One region of the Gottfriedia sp. NPDC056225 genome, then DNA from elsewhere that is predicted to be linked to it. Evidence: riboswitches for the same ligand, from Rfam matches in the RefSeq annotation. Region 1 holds a riboswitch; each other region holds the start of a gene.
What was found. Region 1 has a riboswitch for S-adenosylmethionine ahead of ACFCYN_RS06560 (methionine ABC transporter ATP-binding protein). Riboswitches for the same ligand answer to the same signal wherever they lie in the genome.
Positions count from the first base shown of each region.

Region 2: it holds a riboswitch for S-adenosylmethionine, as region 1 does, so the genes downstream of both, ACFCYN_RS16485 (bifunctional homocysteine S-methyltransferase/methylenetetrahydrofolate reductase) here and ACFCYN_RS06560 (methionine ABC transporter ATP-binding protein) in region 1, are expected to answer to the same signal.
Region 3: it holds a riboswitch for S-adenosylmethionine, as region 1 does, so the genes downstream of both, metK (methionine adenosyltransferase) here and ACFCYN_RS06560 (methionine ABC transporter ATP-binding protein) in region 1, are expected to answer to the same signal.
Region 4: it holds a riboswitch for S-adenosylmethionine, as region 1 does, so the genes downstream of both, metE (5-methyltetrahydropteroyltriglutamate--homocysteine S-methyltransferase) here and ACFCYN_RS06560 (methionine ABC transporter ATP-binding protein) in region 1, are expected to answer to the same signal.

Region 1 covers NZ_JBHJTJ010000006.1:58,911-62,083, reverse strand. The annotation lists gene ACFCYN_RS06570 (thioredoxin family protein) at 1-268, shown strand, start outside; gene ACFCYN_RS06565 (hypothetical protein) at 471-833, shown strand; SAM riboswitch class I at 950-1,061, shown strand; gene ACFCYN_RS06560 (methionine ABC transporter ATP-binding protein) at 1,199-2,212, shown strand; gene ACFCYN_RS06555 (methionine ABC transporter permease) at 2,214-2,882, shown strand; gene metQ (methionine ABC transporter substrate-binding lipoprotein MetQ) at 2,905-3,173, shown strand, end outside.
Region 2 covers NZ_JBHJTJ010000026.1:36,937-40,109, forward strand. The annotation lists gene shc (squalene--hopene cyclase) at 1-1,599, shown strand, start outside; SAM riboswitch class I at 1,714-1,817, shown strand; gene ACFCYN_RS16485 (bifunctional homocysteine S-methyltransferase/methylenetetrahydrofolate reductase) at 1,897-3,173, shown strand, end outside.
Region 3 covers NZ_JBHJTJ010000005.1:31,550-34,722, forward strand. The annotation lists gene pckA (phosphoenolpyruvate carboxykinase (ATP)) at 1-1,404, opposite strand, end outside; SAM riboswitch class I at 1,705-1,819, shown strand; gene metK (methionine adenosyltransferase) at 2,029-3,173, shown strand, end outside.
Region 4 covers NZ_JBHJTJ010000019.1:21,143-24,315, forward strand. The annotation lists gene ACFCYN_RS13760 (DUF1048 domain-containing protein) at 1-179, opposite strand, end outside; gene ACFCYN_RS13765 (DUF1048 domain-containing protein) at 198-575, opposite strand; gene ACFCYN_RS13770 (PadR family transcriptional regulator) at 577-900, opposite strand; SAM riboswitch class I at 1,490-1,601, shown strand; cobalamin riboswitch at 1,706-1,901, shown strand; gene metE (5-methyltetrahydropteroyltriglutamate--homocysteine S-methyltransferase) at 2,062-3,173, shown strand, end outside.

The DNA.
Region 1 (3,173 bases):
CGTGATATATATATATACCGCAATGTGTGGTACATGCCAAGTAGCATCAAAAATGCTAGAAATTGTTAACGAGATTCTGCCAAATTTACCAATGAGTAAGGTAAATATTAATGAAATTGTGGAGGAAGCTCAAAGCTGGAAGATCGAAAGTGTACCTTGTTTACTTATTTTTGAAAATGGGGAAATGAAACAAAAAATCTACGCTTTCCAATCTGTTCCATATTTACATGAACTGTTAAAAAAATATAATTTATATATTAAACGATGAGTGCATACGAAATGATGCGCTCTTTTTTAATTGCCTTAAACTATTTCCTGTTTTTAGACATATTTCTCGGGAAATGAGTTGAATGGTGTAGAAAAAATATTAAATAATAGATTTTTATCAAGTAAATGTCGAGCGAAATATAAAGAACACACCTCTAATCTATGAGAAAATAGATTAAAGAATCCAAAAAGAGGTGTTTAAGATGGAAATTAAGGAGTGGGTTGGACAAGCTAGAAACTTATTTATAAAAAAAGAATATTTACAAATTATTTTACCAATTGAAGAAAAAATAGTTGAGTTTAACGGAATAAATGAAAAACTATTTGTTAGATTTAGCAAAAAGGCACCTTTTATTGAGGTAATCGATCGCTCAATACCTCAACTTAGAGTTAACTTTACAAAAGATGGATGGGAATCGTTATATTCAGGTTCGCAAAGATTAAGTCTATTGTTAAAACTAAATGATGCTTCATTTGACGGAAATTACCGCTTATTACTACTGATTGAAACAATTTTTCAATATACAGGTGTAGAAAGTGATAAAAAACTTTTGGAAAATTGTTGACAACTTGTGTCTAAGTTTGTAGAATGAGAATTACGTTAAAGCAAGCAGTATTTACTAAGGAATATTGGTAAGTAAGCTATAAAATACGTTGACAACTTTATATAATCGTAAGTTAACTCTTATCGAGAGAGGTGGAGGGACTGTGCCCTATGAAACCCAGCAACCGTCAATGATCGTCATTGAAATGGTGCTAATTCCTGCAAAGCAAATTGCTTTGAGAGATGAGAGAAAGGAATACTTTTTGTATGTAAAACCTTTCTGCTCATGTGAGTTGAAAGGTTTTTTTGTATTATGCGACTAAAAAAGTACGTTCTTACAAAAAATTGAAGAATGAGTTGTTAGAATGTTTTGAAAGGAGAACTAGTATGATTCAAATAAATAATGTAAGTAAAATATACAAGGGTAAAAAAGGCACAGTTACCGCGGTACAAAATGTATCGTTAACGATTAGTGCAGGTGAGATTTTTGGCATGATCGGATATAGCGGCGCAGGGAAAAGTACGCTATTACGTATGCTAAATGGACTTGAATCACCAACATCAGGTGAGGTTATTATTAATGGTCAATCTATTTCGAAATGTTCATCTAGTCAATTAAGAAAAGCAAGACAGAAGATAGGAATGATTTTCCAACATTTTAATTTATTATGGTCAAGAACTGTATTAGAAAATATACTTTTCCCACTTGAAATTGCTAAAGTACCTAAACAGGAAAGCATTACTCGTGCGAAGGAATTAGTCAAACTAGTGGGACTTGAAGGAAGAGAAAATGCTTATCCTTCTGAACTAAGTGGTGGACAAAAGCAACGTGTTGGAATTGCAAGAGCATTAGCTAATAATCCAGATGTTCTTTTATGTGATGAAGCAACTTCTGCATTAGATCCAGAAACTACTGATTCAATCTTAGCTTTGCTTACAAATATTAATAAGCAGTTAGGTATTACAATTATTCTAATCACACATGAAATGCATGTTATACAAAAAATTTGCCAACGAGTTGCCGTAATGGAAAATGGACAAGTTGTAGAAGAAGGCCATGTTGTAGATGTATTTACACATCCTAAACAATCAATTACGAAGAAATTTGTAAAGCAAATTAAAGGCACAGATGAAGAATTGGACAATGAAGTAATTTCTAAAAGTGTTGGGAATGATAATACTTACAAGCTAACGTTTAAAAATGGACAAGCAGACCAACCGCATATTTCTGAAGTAGTAAAACACTTTGAAATTGAAGTGAATATTTTACAAGGAAAAATTGTTCAAACCGCTGAAGGCTCTTATGGGACAATGAAAATTCAACTTGTTGGAGATAGAAATAACATCAAAGACGCAATTGCTTATTTAGAATCAAAACAAGTTGAAGTGGAGGTAGCATAAGATGACACAACTTTTTCAAAATGTTGATTGGGAAGCTATGCGTATAGCAACTCAAGAAACATTATTTATGACAGTTATAGGTGCGGTGGCAACGTTTATTTTTGGATTAATAATCGGTTTATTCTTATTTTTAACTAGTAAAGACCAACTTCTTGAAAATAAATTTTTTAATACAATCCTAGCAGCGTTTGTAAATATTTTTCGTTCAATACCGTTTATCATATTAATCATTTTACTAATTCCGTTTACAATCTTTATTCTTGGTTCAATGCTTGGTGCAAAAGCAGCATTACCTGCACTTATTATCGGTGCTGCACCATTCTATGCAAGAATGGTTGAGATCGGCTTACGTGAAATAGATAAAGGTGTAATTGAAGCTGCAAGAGCAATGGGAGCTAGTACTTTCACAATCATCGTAAAAGTGTTAATTCCAGAAGCATTACCAGCAATTATCTCAGGTTTAACAGTTACTACTATTGCGATTGTTGGTTATACAGCAATGGCTGGTGTAGTAGGTGGTGGTGGACTTGGTAACTTAGCATTTATGGAAGGATACCAACGTTCAAATAACGAAGTGACATTTGTTGCGACAATTATTATTTTATTAATCGTATTTATTCTTCAATTTATTGGTGATTTAATTACAACAAAAATAGATAAAAGAGCTTAATGATATTAGGGAGGAAACGACAGTGAAATTCAAAAGAATCGCAGGAATTTTAGGAGCAGGTGTATTAGCATTATCTTTAGCAGCATGTGGTGCTAATAATAAAGATAAAGAATTAGTAGTAGGTGCATCAAATGTACCTCACGCAGTTATTTTAGAACAAGCTAAACCAATTCTTAAAAAAGAAGGAATTAACTTGAAAATTGTTAAATTCCAAGATTATGTTTTACCAAATAAGGCATTAGCTTCAAAAGAATTAGATGCAAACTATTTCCAACACATTCCTTATTTAGA
Region 2 (3,173 bases), on a different contig from region 1:
CAAGCTTACATAGCTTTATTAGTCTCAAAAAAGTATACAAAAGACCATTCGAGTATGAAGAAAGCTGAAAAATTCATTCGAGAAAATGGTGGAATAAAAAAAACACATTTTATGCTTAAAATGATTCTTGCCATTCACGGTTTAATTGACTATCCAAAGTTGTTTTACTTTCCAATGAGCTATTTTTTATTACCTGATAAAATGCCATTAAGTTTATTTGATTTAAGTAATTATGCTAGGGTTCATTTAGTGCCTATGATTCTATGTATTAATAAACGGTTTAAAGTGAAATTAAAAGATGATCTAAATATTGATAATCTTTTAGAAGACAGTGAAATGGAATGGTTTAACGAAGAGCGGGGGACATTTTATCAATTTATTCTTGAAGAAGGGAAGAAGCTTGCTTCCTATCCTTTATATTTTCATCAAAAAGGCTATGAAAAGGCTGAACGATTTATTTTAGATCGGATTGAAACAAATGGAACCTTTTATAGCTATGCTAGTTCTACATTTTATATGGTTTATGCTTTGATGGCTTTAGGATATGAAGTTTCATCTTCCGTCATTCAAAATGCACTACAAGGACTCCTTTCATATGCGACGAATACAGATGCTGGACTTCATATTCAAAATTCACCATCAAAAGTTTGGGATACTGCTTTATTGTCATATGCAATTCAAGAAGCTGGTTATTCAAGTAATGAACCCAGTGTTTCAAAGTCTATTCATTACTTAATTTCTAAACAACAAGATTTGATTGGTGACTGGTCAGTACACGCTAAAAATTTAAGCCCTGGTGGCTGGGGATTTTCTGATGTGAATTCATTTATACCAGATAATGATGATACGGGTGCCGTTTTGAGGGCACTATCAAGAAGTGCAATGTATCAACCAAACTTTCAAGAAAGTTGGTTAAAAGGCGTTCATTTTTTACTTGGATTGCAAAATGGCGATGGTGGTTGGGGAGCATTCGAAAAAAACGTAACGAATAAGTGGCTAACTCTTTTACCGATTGAAAATGCAAAAGATGCGATTATTGATCCTTCTACTCCTGATTTAACAGGGCGTATATTGGAGTTTATTGGCAACTATACATCAATTTCTAATGATGACCCAATTGTTAAAAAAGCAGCTGATTGGTTGTTTAAAAACCAGAAATCAAATGGTAGTTGGTATGGTAGATGGGGAATTTGTTATTTATATGGTACGTGGGCAGCAATTACTGGTTTAAGAGCTGTGGGGGTTTCTAAAAATCATGAAGCAATTAAAAAAGCTGAGAAATGGTTAGTTTCGATTCAAAATGTGGACGGAGGTTGGGGAGAATCAGGATTTTCAACGGTTAAAGGTTCTTATATTCCATTAAAGTATAGTACACCTAGTCAAACTGGCTGGGCAATTGATGCCTTACTGACAATTCGAAATAAAGATGATGAAGTGATTAAAAGAGGGATTAACTATTTAGTTTCTCAAAATGAAATTTCTAATAAGGCGCTATCATATCCTACAGGACTTGGACTACCAGGTCAATTTTATATTAATTATCATAGCTATAATGAAATCTACCCTTTACTAGCGTTAGCACACTTTAAAAATAGTTAAATAATAAAATTATGTAAAGTGAATAAATTTATTTTTGGAAATTTTTCAATAAATGGCTTTCTTTTATCATATAAATATAGTAAACTTACTTCATTGAATAAAAAAACTAAATAATCCTTATCGAGAGTGGTGGAGGGACTGGCCCTTTGAAACCCGGCAACTTTAGCTTATGCTAAAAAGTGCTAAATCCAGCATGTTTAAAACATGAGAGATAAGGCGTAAATTAAACGTTAACGTCATTCTTTCATTTTTTGAGAGAATGGCGTTTTTTATTTTATATAAACAGGAAGTGATGAAATGGGCTTGTTGGAAAAGTTAAGTAGTGGAATTGTTTTAGGTGATGGTGCAATGGGTACACTTTTGTATTCAGGAGGGCTACACAGTTGCTTTGAAGAACTCAATATTACTGAACGGGATCGAATCATTCATATTCATGAACAATATATAGATGCTGGTGCAGAAGTTATTCAAACAAATTCGTACGGTGCAAATGCTGGAAAGCTAAGACAATATGGGTTAGAGAAGTTGGTAAAACAAATCAACCAAATGGCTGTAAGAAATGCTAGAGCTGCTTCGAAGGGAAGAGCCTTAGTTATTGGTGGTATTGGTGGAATGAAATATGTTGGATCTACGTTTACAACTCCTTTAGAACGGGAAATGATGTTGCTTGAGCAAGCTTCAGCACTTCTAGAAGAAGGCGTAGATGGAATCATGCTTGAAACATTTTACGATGAAAATGAATTATACGATGCTGTAAATCTACTAAGAGGAAGAACGGATTTACCAATTATTTCTCAAGTAACACTACAAGAAATTGGGATTATGCAAAGTGGCCAATATATCGAGAAAATACTTCCTAGATTAGTTGATTTGGGGGCGGATGTAGTCGGTATCAATTGTCATTTAGGACCACTACATATGTTAGAATCGCTAAATACAGTATCATTACCAACAAATGGTTACTTATCTGCATTTCCAAATTCAGGCTTACCATTGTATGCAGAAGGGAAATACGAATACAAATCGAATCCAGAATATTTTGAAGATATGGCTAAACCATTTATCGAACAAGGTGTAAGACTAATTGGTGGGTGCTGTGGTACTACACCGGCACATATTGCGGCTTTACGAAAAAAGATTGATACTTTACAACCCGTTACAAAAAAAGAAGTGAAGAGCAGAACGATTAAAATTACAATCCCAAAGCAAGTAGAGCAAAAGGATGAGACTTTGCCAGAAAAAGCAAAACAAAAAACGACGATTATCGCTGAACTTGATCCTCCGAAAACTTTACAAACGAGAAAGTTTTTTGAAGGAGCAAAGGCGTTACATTCTGCAGGAGCTGATGCGATTACGTTAGCAGATAATCCACTAGCTTCACCGAGAATCTCGAATGTGGCAATGGCTTCTCTGTTACAGCGATTAGACGTTCCAGTCTTAACGCATTTGACTTGTCGTGATCGCAATATGATTGGACTTCAATCTCACTTAATGGGGTTATCGACTTTAGGTTTAAATGAAATTCTTGCGATTACAGGAGACCCAGCAAGAGTCGGAGATTTTCCTGGTGCAAC
Region 3 (3,173 bases), on a different contig from region 1:
TCCGAAAAACTCATCTTGTGTAGTTTCAATGTTGTTTAAATCTCCTTCAAGTGCAGCGTGAACCATTGCTCTTGTGTAAGAAAGATTCATACGTTTACCAACGCCATATTCTCCACCAGTCCAACCAGTGTTTACTAAGAATACATTTACATTATGTTTTTCAATTTTTTCACCAAGCATTTTTGCATATTCTACAGCTGGAAGCGGTAAGAATGGTGATCCGAAACATGTTGAGAATGTTACTTGTGGAGATGTAACACCACGCTCAGTACCTGCTAATTTACTAGTAAATCCACTTAAGAAGTGGTACATTGCTTGCTCTTTTGTTAATTTGCTGATTGGAGGTAATACTCCAAATGCATCAGCAGTTAAAAAGATAATTGCATGTGGATGTCCAGCAACGCTTGGCTCAATGATATTTTGAATTGCTTGCATTGGGTATGCAGCACGAGTATTTTCTGTTAAAGTTGTATCATCATAGTCAGCTAAACGGCTATCAGATTTAACAACTACATTTTCTAAAACAGTTCCAAATTTAATTGCAGAGAAAATTTGTGGCTCTTTTTCAAAAGTTAAGTTGATACATTTAGCGTAGCAACCGCCTTCAATATTGAATACACCATTATCTGACCAGCCATGCTCGTCATCACCGATTAATTTACGGTCTGCATCAGCAGATAATGTAGTTTTACCAGTTCCAGAAAGACCAAAGAATAATGCTACATCGCCTTCGCTACCAACGTTGGCAGAACAGTGCATTGGTAAAACATTATTTTGTGGTAATAGGAAATTCATGATAGAGAAAATAGATTTTTTCATTTCTCCAGCGTATTCAGTACCACCAATTAAGATTATTTTCTTTTCAAATGATACAATAACAAATGCCTCTGAATTTGTTCCATCTACTACTGGGTCTGCTTTAAATGTCGGAGCAGAAACAATTGTAAACTCAGCTTCATGAGTTAGAAGTTCTTGCTCAGTTGGGCGAATAAATAATTGATGAGCAAATAGGTTGTGCCATGCAAATTCGTTAATTACTTGGATAGGTAAACGGTACTCAGTATCTGCGCCAGCAAATCCTTTGAATAAGAATAGTTCGTTACGATCTTTTAAGTAGTTAAGTACTTTGCTATATAATTTTTCGAATACGTCAGCAGAGATTGGTTGGTTTACTGAACCCCAATCGATTAAATTTTCAACAGATGCCTCTTTAACAATAAATTTATCCTTAGGTGAACGTCCAGTATATTTGCCTGTTGAAACGCTAACTGCTCCTGTTGACGTTAAAATTCCTTCTTGTCTTGTTAGGACTTTTTCAACTAACTCAGAAACGCTAAGTTGGTTATACATTTGATTACTAGTAAGTAATTCGTTTAATTCAAAGTTTACATCAACTGTCTTCATATACTAATACCATCCTTTAAATATATTTGTCTGCCATGTAGGTATCTCGATAAATAGTATAACACATTTATTTTAATAGTGTATACTATTAGTTAGTAAAATGTGTTATGAATTTCATTAAAAAATAAATTTGAGTAAAATGATTTAATTAATAGGTGTAATTTCGTCAAAAGAATATGATAAATAGTAATTTCCATTTAAATAGAAATTAAAAGTTATTGTAGAATTATGTTAAAAGTAATGATGAAAGTTGTTGACAAGAAAGTGAAATTTTAATATGATACTTTTCATACGGATACTCTCTTATCCCGAGTAGGTGGAGGGATACAGGCCCTACGAAGCCCAGCAACCTCACTTTTAGTGAAAGGTGCTGAACCTGATGCAAGACTTTTTTTTATGTCTTGAACGATAAGAGCGAAAGGCAAATAACCAAGAACCCTTTCCTCAGGTAATATTTGATAAGAGGAAGGCTTTTTTTTTGCTCAAAACTTAAATACAGTGGCAATTTCGTAATTTACACTGAGTTATCTTTATCTTAAATGGGAAACATAGGAATAGGAACAAACTTTTTATTCTTATGTTGAGAAAAAAGAGATCCGTCAATTCAATTTAGGAGGGGACTCAATGTCACAACGTCGTTTATTTACTTCAGAATCAGTTACAGAAGGACATCCAGATAAAATCTGTGACCAAATCTCAGATTCAATTCTTGATGCAATTTTAGCAAATGATCCGAATGCTCGTGTAGCAGCGGAAACATCAGTTACAACAGGTCTAGTACTTGTTGCAGGTGAAATCACAACTTCTACTTATGTAGATATTCCAAAAATCGTTCGTGAAACAATCCGTGAAATCGGTTATGATCGTGCAAAATACGGATTTGATGCAGATACATGTGCAGTTTTAACTTCTATTGATGAGCAATCAGCAGATATCGCTTTAGGTGTAGACCAAGCGTTAGAAGCACGTGAAGGTAGCATGTCAGATGAAGAAATCGAAGCAATCGGAGCAGGTGACCAAGGTTTAATGTTCGGTTTTGCTGTAAATGAAACACCTGAATTAATGCCACTTCCAATTTCATTATCACACAAAATTGCTCGCCGTTTAACGGAAGTTAGAAAAAATGAAACAGTTTCTTACTTACGTCCAGACGGTAAAACTCAAGTAACTGTTGAGTATGATGAAAACAACAAACCAGTTCGTATTGATGCAATCGTTGTATCAACACAACATGGTCCAGAAGCTACTCAAGCTCAAATCGAAAATGATATTAAAGAACTTGTAATTAAACCAGTTGTACCAGCTGAGTTAATTGATGAAAATACAAAATTCTTTATCAACCCAACAGGTCGTTTCGTAATTGGTGGACCTCAAGGTGATGCAGGTTTAACAGGTCGTAAAATTATCGTTGATACTTACGGTGGATATGCTCGTCACGGTGGTGGCGCATTCTCTGGTAAAGATGCAACTAAAGTTGACCGTTCTGCTGCTTACGCTGCACGTTACGTTGCGAAAAACATCGTAGCTGCTGGCTTAGCTGATAAAGCTGAAGTTCAATTAGCATATGCAATTGGTGTAGCTAAACCAGTTTCAATCGCTATTGATACTTTTGGTACAGGTAAAGTTTCAGAAGAAAAATTAGTTGAAGTAATTCGCAACAACTTCGACCTACGTCCAGCTGGAATTATCAAAATGCTTGACTTACGTCGTCCGATTTACAAACAAACTGCTGCTTATGGTCACTTCGGCCGTACAGATATCGATCTTCC
Region 4 (3,173 bases), on a different contig from region 1:
TCAATAAGATCATACTGAATTCTCAACATATCCATGCCACTTCCAGAAGCAAAACTCCACATATAGTTGCAGATTTTTTTATAGGCTTCTTGGTAATCGACTGGCAATGCTTCTACTCGCGCCATCATTTCTTTGTATTCTTTTTTGTCATCAAGTATCTTTTTGAAAAAATTCACCATTTTTTTAGCCCCCTACTTTTATTTTTTATTCGTCCATATCTTTACTTGCTGTTCGACTCTACTCTCAATATCTTTTTCCAACTCTACTTTACCTCCGAAAAAGCCTGACGATTCTCCACCTAGTTTAGAGAGAGCCATCAATTCGTCGGCAAATGCTGCTACGTCTTCACCGGTTACATCTAGCACATGCTTTCCTTCTGCTGAACTAGCCTCAAACAGTTCATACAAATTAATGATTTCTTCACCAAATCCATAACCGAAATTCCACATGTACTTTTGAATCTTTTTGAACACAAATGCGTAATCTTTCGGTAGAGAATTTACCTTTTTCATAAATGCTTTATATTCTTTTTTGCTTTCTATATCACCAATGATTAACTCAATAAATTTTTTCATACTATCGTTCCCCCTTTAGTATATTGATTTTTGATGAAACAAAATTCCATCTTTTCCAAAATTGTTGTAATTCCTCACGCCCTGCTTCGTTTAATGAATAAAACTTACGAGGCGGTCCCATTTCAGACCGTTTTTTCTCGATATTTACCATCTCTTTCTTTTCCAACCGAATCAAAATGGTGTAGACTGTTCCTTCGACAACTTCAGTGAATCCTAAGTCATTAAGAAGACGAGTAATTTCGTAGCCGTAAGTATCACCGCGACTGATGATTTCAAGTACACAACCTTCCAATGAACCTTTAAGCATTTCTGTTAAATTTTCCATAGCGTACACCTCCTTTTTACTTTTGTGAAATAATTTTTAGGTCTATTAACTTAAACAGCAATTAGCTGAGCACAAAACACACTTTCTACTAATTAGTGATACAGATATTCAGTAATACTTAGTACCGGACAATAGAAAAACTAAATAGCCTATAGATCAATGCTTTTACTGTTCATTTTTATATGAACTCTTTTTCAGCTATCTAGTGCGACTGATACTCCGTATTACTTAGTAATAGTATATAGTATTACTAAGTAGAAGAAATGTGAACCTTTTTTTAAAAAAAATTTAACTATTTAGTATTACTGGTATTCAGTATTGCTAAGTACAGGTACATTGTATCACCGAGTAGTAGGATTGTAAAGTTGATCAAAAAAATTTTTAGTTAAGAACTAGATCAAAATAAAATTACTTAGACCACTGAATCTAACCGTGTTCTGGATTGATTCTAATGTATTATCTATATATACAAAATATACATTCCCTCTTTTTTAAACTTTTCTGTAGCGAACATTTTTTATTTTATTTTGACAGACTATGTTTATCATGCTATCATGACAATTAATTCAAAACATTATAAATTATTAAACTCTTATTGAGAGTGGCGGAGGGACTGGCCCGATGATGCCCGGCAACCATTCAACGTTTTTTGTTGAAAAGGTGCTAATTCCTGCAAAGCAAATTGCTTTGGAAAATAAGAGAGGATTCCATAAATTTTGTAGCCCTCTCACTTATAAAGTAGCGAGGGCTTTTGTCGTTTTGAAGGTTTGTTAGAAATGATCATCTTCAATTTTCTTAATAATAATTTCATAAAAATGCAAAAGGTGCTGTTAAGAATTATTTACACAGCTTAAAAGGGAAGTCGGTTAGAATCCGACACGGTCCCGCCACTGTATTGGGGAGCAACTTATCATTCAACCACTGTTTCATTCTCTGAAATGGGAAGGGATAAGAAGCGTTTGATCCTAAGTCAGGAGACCTGCCTATTGTATGCGCTTGTACCTACGGATGTATAGGGGGGAGTGAGGAATACGTGATTTGGGATCAGCAATATCTCAACTCTAGTTAGTTATGCGTATGAGTCTCTCTTTTCTATTTGAAAAGGGAGACTTTTTTGTTGGGAAGAAAATACAAAAGCAAACATATAAGGAGTGTATTAGAATGGTAAACAGTGTAAAAAGTTCAAATATAGGTTATCCAAGAATTGGTGAAAAGCGTGAATGGAAAAAAGCACTTGAACAATTTTGGGCAGGTAAACTAGAAAAAGAAGATTTTTTAAAGCAAATTGAAGCGATTCGTTTGCAGCATCTTCAAAAGCAAAAAAATCAAGGTATCGATTTAATTCCAGTAGGAGATTTTAGCTTATATGACCATGTTCTCGACACAACTGTTATGTTCGGTCTCGTACCTAAGCGCTTTGAATATGCAGGAGGAAAAGTATCACTTGAAACTTATTTTGAAATAGCACGCGGTTCAAAAAGTGCAGTTGCATCTGAAATGACAAAATGGTTTAACACAAACTATCACTATATTGTTCCAGAATTGGGAGAAGTAGCACCTACTCTTGTCGATAACCGTCCACTACAATTTTATAAAGAGGCTAAACAAAAGCTTGGTATTGAAGGGAAACCAGTTATCTTGGGGCCAGTAACATTTGTAAAACTGTCTAAAGGATATAAAGAAACTGAGTTTAAAAAGATTGTAAATCAATTTGTACCACTTTATGCCGATCTATTACGAGAATTACAAACAGAAGGTGTTGAGTGGGTTCAAATAGATGAACCAATCTTATCTACATCTATTTCAAAAGAAGAAGTTGCATTATTTAACGATATATATGAAGCATTGCATGAAGCAGCACCTAATGTGAATGTGATTCTTCAAACTTATTTTGAGAGCGTTGATTTCTACGAAGAAGTAGTTTCACTCCCTGTTCAAGGAATTGGTCTTGATTTTATTTATGATAACGGTCGTAACCTTGCTGCCATTAAAAAATATGGTTTCCCAAAAGATAAAGTACTTGCTGCTGGTGTGATTGACGGACGTAACATATGGCGTGCAAATCTTGAGCATAAATATGCCCTTCTTGAAGAAATCACTGAGTTCGTTTCAAAGGATCAGCTTATTATCCAACCTTCATCAAGCTTATTACATTCTCCTGTAACAGCGAATAATGAAAGTACAATTGATGATGTGCTAAAGGTTGCGCTATCTTTTGCTGATGAAAAACTAAATGAAATTTTTGTATTAGCAAAAGGTTTACAAGATGGGAA